DNA from 2 places in the Kocuria salina genome. Region 1 is predicted to be linked to the other one. Evidence: riboswitches for the same ligand, from Rfam matches in the RefSeq annotation. Region 1 holds a riboswitch; the other holds the start of a gene.

What was found. A riboswitch is a leader RNA that binds a small molecule or an ion and turns the genes downstream of it on or off. The one in region 1 is predicted to bind S-adenosylmethionine.
Region 2: another riboswitch for S-adenosylmethionine. It lies ahead of E7Z53_RS03710 (acyl-CoA dehydrogenase family protein); the one in region 1 lies ahead of E7Z53_RS14150 (hypothetical protein).

Annotation. Positions count from the first base shown of each region.
Region 1 covers NZ_SSSF01000007.1:115,178-119,767, reverse strand. Annotated here, with positions in the region: gene E7Z53_RS14165 (cell division protein PerM) at 1-1,211, opposite strand, end outside; gene E7Z53_RS14160 (glycosyltransferase family 4 protein) at 1,327-2,502, shown strand; gene E7Z53_RS14155 (PIN domain-containing protein) at 2,506-2,889, opposite strand; gene E7Z53_RS14150 (hypothetical protein) at 2,901-3,128, opposite strand; SAM riboswitch class IV at 3,142-3,267, opposite strand; gene E7Z53_RS14145 (hypothetical protein) at 3,685-3,981, shown strand; gene E7Z53_RS14140 (hypothetical protein) at 4,084-4,272, opposite strand; gene cspE (transcription antiterminator/RNA stability regulator CspE) at 4,380-4,586, opposite strand.
Region 2 covers NZ_SSSF01000001.1:793,153-797,742, forward strand. Annotated here, with positions in the region: gene E7Z53_RS03700 (thiazole synthase) at 1-836, shown strand, start outside; gene moeB (molybdopterin-synthase adenylyltransferase MoeB) at 833-2,008, shown strand; SAM riboswitch class I at 2,140-2,234, shown strand; gene E7Z53_RS03710 (acyl-CoA dehydrogenase family protein) at 2,348-3,721, shown strand; gene E7Z53_RS03715 (MFS transporter) at 3,725-4,590, shown strand, end outside.

The sequences.
Region 1 (4,590 bases):
GCGGGACCGTCCGGTCCCACGTCCGTGAGCCGCCCGAGCCCCAGCGAGCCGTGCGCGAGCCAGCTCAGCAGCATCACCAGCACGCCGGCGACGGCGCCCACGAAGACCCCGGTCAGCAGCGTCGAGAGCGGGTACGTGATCCAGCGCGCGGGCAGCCGCAGCGCCATCCAGTCGTCCAGGTGGTTCTCCCCCTCGCGCAGGAACCACCAGCCGGCGAGGACGCCGGCCAGGACCGGCAGCACGACCACCACGAGCGCCCAGGCCGGGAGCTCGGCGGGCGGCAGCGCGGCGAGCGCCGGGAGCAGCGGCACAGGCCCGGCCTCGGTGCCCAGCGGAGAGGCGTGCGTGCCGGAACCGAGCTCGAAGCCCGCGCCCGTGGCCCAGGCCAGGGCGTAGACCGCGAGGTTGGGCAGGTAGCCGAGCTGGAGTCCCGTCAGCGCGGTGTCCCCCGGCACGCCGGTGCCCAGCCGCTGGTAGACGCCCACCACGTCGTTCCAGTTCCAGAACAGGGCGGCGGCCAGCAGGGCGGCCCCGGCCCCGACCCCGGCCACGGCCGCGACGAAGCCGGCGCGCAGCACCGCCCACACGTAGGACCCGGCCCAGCGAGAGTACTGGCTCGTGCGCTCGACCCACGCGGCGGCGTTGACGCCGATCAGTCCCGGCAGCGACCGGGAGGCCCGGTACGCGCCCACGAAGCCGCCCAGGGCCACGGGGACGAGCGGGAAGACGGCGGCCGCGGCCGGGCTCGCCGAGACCTCCCCTCCGCTGAAGAGCAGCGCGGCGGCGGCGCCGAACGCGGAGTAGGCGGCCAGTCCGCTGAGGTACGGCTGCCAGAACTGGCCCTCCCAGCAGGCGCGGGCCAGCCGTCTCCCGGCGTGCCAGGAAAGGGCGAACGGCACCAGGGTGAGCCCGAGCGGGACGAGGTTGAGCGTCCCGGTGGTCGCGGGCAGCCCTGCGCCCGGGTCCAGGGCCACCTGGAGCGGGGTGAGGTGGGCGAGCAGCCACACGTGACCGGAGAGCACGAACCCGCCGGTCAGGCCGAGGGTGTCGAAGCCGTCGGCGAGCCACACCATGAGGACGGTCAGCAGGACCAGCAGGTAGGACACCACGGCCACGGAGCCGAGTTCCAGCACGCCCTGCAGCCACAGCGGCATGGGCACACCCCGGCGGTCCGGGCGTGCAGCGGGGGAGGACAGGCCTTGGGAGTTCATCACCGACCATCCTCCCACGCCCGGGCGGCACCCCGGCCGAGGCTTCACGGCGCCTTCACCGGCGGGCCACGCCCCGCTCGCCGTCCGGTCGCCCGGCCCCGGCAGGCTCGGGAGCATGAGAGTCGCCGTGGTCGCCGAGCAGTTCCTCCCCCACCTCAACGGAGTCACCCACTCGGTGCTGCGGGTCGTCGAGCAGCTGGTCGCCGGCGGGCACGACGTCGTGGTCGTGGCGCCCTCCTACGAACCCGCGCCGCTCGGGCGCCCGGCGGAGCAGGTCGTCGAGGACCTCGACGGGGTGCCGGTGCACCGGCTGCCAGCCGTTCCGCTCACCGGCTACCCCGCCGTGCGGGTGGCCGGCGGGACCGTGGCCCGGGTGCGGCGGCAGCTGGAGCGCTTCCGGCCTGACGTGGTCCACGTGGCCTCCCCGTTCGTGCTGGGCCGCCGGGCGATCCTGGCGGCCCAGCAGCTCGGGGTGCCGTGCGTGGCGGTCTACCAGACCGACGTGCCCGGCTACGCGGCCAAGTACGGGGCCCCGTTCCTCGAGCAGCTCCTGTGGGGGCACGTGCGCTCCATGCACAACCTCGCCACGCTCACGCTCGCGCCGTCCACCGCGGCGGTCCGGCAGCTCACCGAGCACGGCGTCCAGGACGTGCACCTGTGGCGGCGCGGGGTGGACACCACCCGCTTCTCCCCCCGGCACCGCGACGAGCGGTGGCGGGAGGAGGTCGGCGGCGGCCGGCGGATCGTCGGCTACGTGGGCCGGATCGCCCCGGAGAAGCAGGTCGAGGACCTCTCCGCGGTCGCGGACCTGCCCGGCACCCGCCTGGTGGTCGTGGGCTCGGGCCCGGAGGAGGACGCCCTGCGCCGCCGGCTCCCGCAGGCCCACTTCACCGGGCGCCGCAGCGGTGCCGACCTGGCGCGCATCATGGCGTCCTTCGACGTGTTCGTCCACCCCGGCGAGTTCGAGACGTTCTGCCAGACGATCCAGGAGGCCATGGCCTCGGGGGTGCCGGTGGTCGCGACCGGCCGGGGCGGTCCCCTCGACCTCGTGGACCGGTCCCGCACCGGCTGGCTCTATCCCCCGGGCGACCTCGGGGCGCTGCGCGGGCACGTGGCGGATCTCCTGGGCGACGAGGCGAAGCGGGCCGCGTTCGGCGTCGCGGCGCACGCGGCGGTCCAGGGCCGGACGTGGGACGTCCTGGTCGGGCAGCTGCTCGAGCACTACGAGCGCGCCGTGGCGCTCTCGGCGCAGGGGCAGGGGCGCAGCCGCCGGCACCGCCGGGCCGTCTGAGGGCTACCGGCGGGCGGGGGACGCGTCCAGCACGGGCGCCCCGGTGCCGGCGTACCGCCCCGGCTCCGCGGTCAGCACGGTCAGCCCGTGGACCAGGGCCGTGGCCGCGGTGAGCCCGGCGAGCGGATCGGCCGCCCCCGTCGCGGCCAGCGCTCCCCACGCCCGGGCCACGGCGGCGTCCGCGGGGAGGACCCGGCCCGGGAAGCGCAGCTCGAGCTGCTCCGCCCACAGCGTCTCGTCGGGCCGCTCGGCGAGCAGCTCCCCGAGCACCGTGGCGGGCAGGAACAGCCGCCGGTGTCCGTGCCGGCGCAGGACCTCGGCCAGCTCGGGGCAGCGCTCCGGGGTGCGCACCCCCAGCAGCACGGAACGGTCCAGGAGGAGGTCCACGGCGGCGGGCCTCAGGCCGCGGCGGCGAGCTCCCCGCGGGCCGGAGCCAGCAGGAAGTCCACGAACTCGGTGCGGACCTGCACCACGCGGGCGTAGTCCTCGACGCTCATGGCGGAGACGCTGATCGCCGGGACGCTCGGCGCGGGGTCGCGGCGGGTCCCGTCCCCGGTGGCCGGGACGGCGTGGGAGGGCTGGGGGAACGCGCCCGTGCGGGCGGCGGAGTGGCGGGGGTCGGACATGACCGGGATCCTTCGTGCGCTCTTGCTCGCACCGGGTACCGCTGCTGCGGCGATGCGAGCCGCTTCGTCATCCGAACCACCCGTGAACATGGGGTTGGTGCCCGGTCAAGTCGGAGCTTGCCGACCGGGTCTCTTGAAGCTCTCCCCATTGAACCACATCGGCCGAACAGTGTCCGCGTGCGGCGACCCGGCCGGATCCGGTGCCCCCTCCTGTGCACAGGCCTTCCCCGGGGTGTCACCGCCCGGACATCTCGACGACACATCGTTGCGCTGGAATGGGTCCCGTAGTACCGGGGACGGCGCAGGCGACGGCCCCGCGCATTACGTTTCAGTGACACAACTCACGACTCGCTTGTCGAGGTGTCGGTGCCGCGGGGTAGCCTGAACCTGCTTCTCGAGATGCGGCGTCCACGCCCTCGGCCGGAGATCGACGATCCCCGGCGGAACCGTGGAGGGGCTCCGACCCGCTGCGCGCCAACCCGATGTTCCCGGGTGGATCGGATGACGAAGCGGCGGGCAACGCCATCGGATGCCTGCAAGAACGTCAGGAGAAAACATGACCATGTCCGAAGAAAGAACAGCCATCACCACCGACCAGCGCGAGGAGTGGATCGACGTGACCGTCACCGCCCTCCCCGATCTCCACCTCGTCCGTCTCACGTCGACCGACGGGGACGTGCAGGAGTACCTGAGCCCCGAGGCCGACGACCTGGCCGCCGCGGCGGAGCACACGGAGGGTACGGCGCAATGGTGCGCCAAGTACCGCCAGCTCCTCGTTCCCGGAGCCCTCGCGGCGACCGGACGGCACCCGTTCTTCAAGCTCCACCCCTCGTCCCTCCCGCTGTCGGCATAGCCGGCGGACAGGAGCGCACGGAGGCCGCAGCCCGTCGGGCTGCGGCCTCCGTCGTGCGGGAGGACGGTGACGTCCGGAGCGCCGGTGGGACCCGCGGGGTGCTCACTCGAGGCCGTAGTCCCCCGCCGAGCCCCAGCCGCCGCCGGCCTCGTCGGCGGAGCCGTCGAATCCCCACTCGGAGGCCTCGACCTCGAACGGCACGGAGACGTCCAGCTCGGCGTCGGAGACCCGGTTCACCACGAAGGGGTCCTCCGGCTCCTCCGCGGCGGGGAGCGGATCGGGAACGGTCACGGCGCTTCCTCCCGGTGCTGCTCGGCGGGTACGACGACAGAACCGCCGCCGGGCGCAGCCCGACGACGGTTCTGGAGGATCAACGGGCCGGAGCCCGCGGAAGATCCTTAGGAGATGACGTTGATGTTCGCAGCCTGGGGGCCCTTGGGGCCGTCCTGGGTCTCGAACTCGACGCGGTCGTTCTCGTTCAGCGAGCGGAAGCCGTTCGAGTTGATCGCGGAGAAGTGGGCGAAGACGTCCTTGGAGCCGTCCTCGGGGGTGATGAAGCCGAAGCCCTTGTCAGCGTTGAACCACTTGACGATACCGGTAGTCATGGGA
Region 2 (4,590 bases), on a different contig from region 1:
GCATCGAGCTGAGCTCCCGGCTGATCATGGGCACCGGCGGCCTGAGCTCGCTGCACACCCTGGAACAGGCGCTGCTGGCCTCCGGCACCGAGCTGACCACCGTGGCCCTGCGCCGCTACGCCCCCGGCCAGGGCGACTCCCTCTTCGCGCTGCTCGAGCGCAACGACATCCGGATCCTGCCCAACACCGCCGGGTGCTACACCGCCCGGGACGCGCTGCTGACCGCCGAGCTCGGCCGGGAGGCCCTCGAGACCGACTGGGTCAAGCTCGAGGTCATCGCGGACGAGGACACGCTGCTGCCCGACGTCGTGGAGCTCCTCGACGCCACCGAGCAGCTCGTGGCCCGCGGCTTCAAGGTCTTCGCCTACACCTCCGACGACCCGGCCGTCGCACGCCGCCTCGAGGATCTGGGCGCGGCCGCGGTGATGCCCCTGGGCGCCCCCATCGGCACCGGGCTGGGCATCCTCAACCCGCACAACATCGAGCTCATCGCCTCCCGGGCGTCCGTGCCCGTGGTGCTCGACGCCGGGATCGGCACCGCCTCCGAGGCCGCCCTGGCCATGGAGCTGGGCTGCGACGCCGTGCTGCTGGCCAGCGCCGTCACCCGCGCCCAGGACCCGGTGGCGATGGCCACCGCCATGCGCCACGCCGTGCTCGCCGGCCGGCTCGCCGCCGGTGCCGGGCGCATCCCGGCCCGCCGCCACGCCCACGCGTCCTCGCCGATGGCCGGGCGGATCGACACGGACGCCGCCGGTGCCGGGCCGTCCGCCGGCCCCTCAGCCGGCCCGGCGGACGTGCCGCGCGGGGACTGGGCGCCCGTGGGGGAGCGGCCGTGAGCCCGCTGCCCCCGCTCGTGGAGCCCGGCCCCGAACTGACCCGCGAGGAGCTCGAGCGCTACGCCCGGCACCTGACCCTGCCCGGGATCGGGACCCTCGGCCAGCGGCGGCTGCGGAACGCCCGCGTGCTCGTCGTCGGCGCCGGGGGGCTCGGGTCCCCGGCCCTGCAGTACCTCGCCGCGGCGGGGATCGGGACCCTCGGAATCGTCGACGACGACGTGGTGGCGCTCTCCAACCTGCAGCGCCAGGTGGTGCACACGACCGCCGACGTCGGCCGTCCCAAGGCCGTCTCCGCCGCCGAGGCCGTCACCGCGCTCAACCCGCTGGTGGAGGTCCGCACCCACCCCGTCCGGCTGGACGCGGACAACGCCGTGGACATCATCGGCCGGTACGACCTGGTCCTGGACGGCGCCGACAACTTCGCGACCCGCTACGTGGTCAGCGACGCCGCCGCCCTGACCGGCACGCCTTGCGTGTGGGGCTCCATCCTGCGCTTCGAGGGGCAGGTCAGCGTGTTCTGGGCCGGGCACGGGCCCACCTACCGGGACCTCTACCCCGAGGCCCCGCCGGACGGCGAGGTGCCCAGCTGCGCCGAGGGCGGGGTCTTCGGCATGCTCCCCGCCACCGTCGGCGCGGTCATGGTCACCGAGGCCGTCAAGCTCGTCACCGGCACCGGGGAGCCCCTGCTCGGACGGGTGCTGCTGCACGACGCGCTCGCGATGACCTGGCGCGAGATGCGGCTCACCCCGGATCCCGACGCCGCCCCGGTCACCGCGGTGGCCCAGCCCGCCGCGGTCTGCGCGCTGCCCGGCGCGGACGCCTCCGAGACCGTCGGGTCGGCCGAGCTGGCCCGGCTGCTCGAGCGCCGGGAGCGCGGGGAGGCGTCCTTCGCCCTGGTGGACGTGCGCGAGGACTGGGAGCGGGAGCTCGTGGCCATCGACGGCGCCGTGCCCGTCCCGCTGCAGGAGATCCTCGACCGCGGCGCGGACGCCCTGCCCCCGGAGGCCCGTGGCACGGACCTCGTGCTGCACTGCAAGGCCGGGGCCCGCTCCGCGACCGCGCTCGCCGCGCTGCGGTCCTTCTACGCCGGGCGGGAGGAGCGGGTCCGCCACCTCGAGGGTGGGGTGCTCGCCTGGGTGGCGCAGGTCGACCCGGACCAGCCGGTCTACTGACCCGGTCTCCTGCGGCACACCACTACACCGCTACGGAGCACGTGACTTTCTGTGACGCCGTCGTGACATTCCATGACGTGCGCCCGTCATCCGGTTGGTCCCGGACCGGGCGGTCTGATGCCATGGCAAGCGCCCCATTCAGAGCGGTTGAGAGATCTGGCTCGACGACGCCGCAGCAACCCGCCCTCCTCCGGGGTCAGGGTGCTAATGCCAGAACCGATGGAGATCCCGGATCTGCAGTCGGTCCGTGACGTCAGCCTCCGGCGCTGCCGCCACCGGGCCCGCCCCCGGCGCGACCGGCCGACCGGCAATCCTCGGTGCGACCGAGAGGACCACCGCATGACCCCGAGCACGGTCGAGGAGACCACCGCCCATCCCCGCGCCGGCACGGACCTCCCCGCCGGCCTGCCCGGGGACTACGCCGGGCTGCGGGAGCACTTCCGGCCCCTGTTCGCGGAGATCGCCGCCGGCGCCCTGGACCGGGACCTCCGGCGCGCGCTGCCCTACGCGGAGGTCGACCGGCTGGACCGGGCCGGGTTCGGCGCCCTGCGCGTCCCGGCGGCCCACGGCGGCCCCGGGGTCAGCCTCGAGGACTTCACCCAACTGCTGGTCGACCTGGCCGAGGCCGACTCCAACATCGCCCACCTCTACCGCTCCCACCACGGCTTCGTGGAGTCCCTGCGCTTCCTGCCCCGGGAGCTCCAGGAGGTCTGGTACCCGCGGGTGCTGGCCGGGGCCACCGTGGGCAACGCCTCCACGGAGAAGGGCGGCAACGCGCTGGGCACCCTGAACACCGTGCTCAGCCGGACCCCCGAGGGCTGGGAGCTCACCGGCCGGAAGTTCTACGCCACCGGCTCCGTCTTCTGCGACTACACCCGCGTCTCGGCCGCCCTGGACGGCCGCGACGGGCGGCGCTTCGCCGTCGTCGCCACGGACGCCGAGGGCGTGACGCTCGAGGACGACTGGGACGGCTTCGGGCAGAAGCTCACCGGCACCGGCACCGCGGTCTTCGAGCGGGTGCGCGTCCCGGAGGACGCCGTGCTGGACCGCACCGCCGGCAGCGCGGAGGCCGTCCACGAGGCCGCCTTCTTCCAGCTCGTGCTGCTGGCCGTGCTGGCCGGCATCGCCCGGGCGGCCCGGCGGGACGCGGTGGAGACCATCGCCGGACGCCGGCGGACCTTCAACACCGGGCTCGGCCTGCCGTTCCGCGACGACCCGCTGATCCAGGAGGCCACCGGGCGGATCTCCGCCAAGGCCTTCGCCGCCGAGGCCACCGTCCTGCACGCCGCCCGCGCCCTGGACGCCGGGATCGCCGCCGCCGCAGCGGCCGGCGCCGACCGGCCGGACTTCACCGGGGCCCTCCCGGCGGCGCTGCACGAGTCCGAGATCGCCGTGGAGCACGCCCAGGTCACCGTGCCGGAGCTGGCGCTCGGCGCGGCCCAGGACCTGTTCCTCACCGTGGGCGCCTCCGCCACGTCCACGGCCAAGGGCCTGGACCGGCACTGGCGCAACGCCCAGACCGTGGCCACCCACAACCCGATCGCCTTCCGCGCCCGAGCCCTCGGCGACTACCTCATCAACGGCACCCTGCCGGAGGGCCTGAACGCCATCGGCGACGCGAGGACCGGCGCCACGACCGACGCCACGACCGACGCCGCGACCGATGCCACGACCGATGCCACGACCGACGCCGACCGAACCCCAGGAGCCTGACGCATGAGCACCACGACCACGGCCGCCCCGGGCCGCAGCAGCATCGTCCACGGCAAGAAGCGCGTCCTGGCCTCGGCCTTCGCCGGGACCACCATCGAGTGGTACGACTTCTACCTCTACGGCACCGCCGCCGCACTCGTCTTCAACGTCCAGTTCTTCCCCATGGCCACCGAGCTCGGCGGTATCGTGGCGTCCTTCGCCACGCTCGCGGTCGGGGTGATCGCCCGGCCCCTGGGCGGGATCATCGCCGGGCACCTGGGGGACCGGATCGGCCGCAAGGCCCTGCTGGTGGCCTCCCTGCTGCTCATGGGCGTGGCCTCCACCCTGATCGGCCTGCTGCCCACCTACGAGGTGATCGGCTGGTGGGCCGTCGTCGGGCTCGTGGTCCTGCGCATCCTCCAGGGCCTGTCCGCGGGTGCCGAGTGGGGCGGCTCCGCGCTGCTGAGCGTGGAGCACTCACCGGCCCGGCACCGCGGGTTCTTCGGGTCCTTCACCCAGATCGGCTCCTCCGCCGGCATGCTGCTGGCCACCGGCGCGTTCTTCATCGTGCAGAACGTCATGAGCGAGGAGCAGTTCGCCGCCTACGGCTGGCGCATCCCCTTCCTGCTCTCGGCCCTGCTCGTGGCGGTGGGCCTGTGGATCCGCCTCGGCGTGGCCGACGCCCCGGAGTTCCTGGAGCACCGGGCTTCGGGGAACGTGGCCAAGGCCCCCCTGCGGGAGCTGCTGGTCCACCACCGCCGCCCGGTGCTGGTGACGATCGGCCTGCGCCTGGCCCAGAACGCCGTCTACTACCTGGTGACGGTCTACATGCTGACCTACCTGCGGGACGTGCGCGGGGACAGCGCCGCGGGCGTGACCGCGGTGATGAT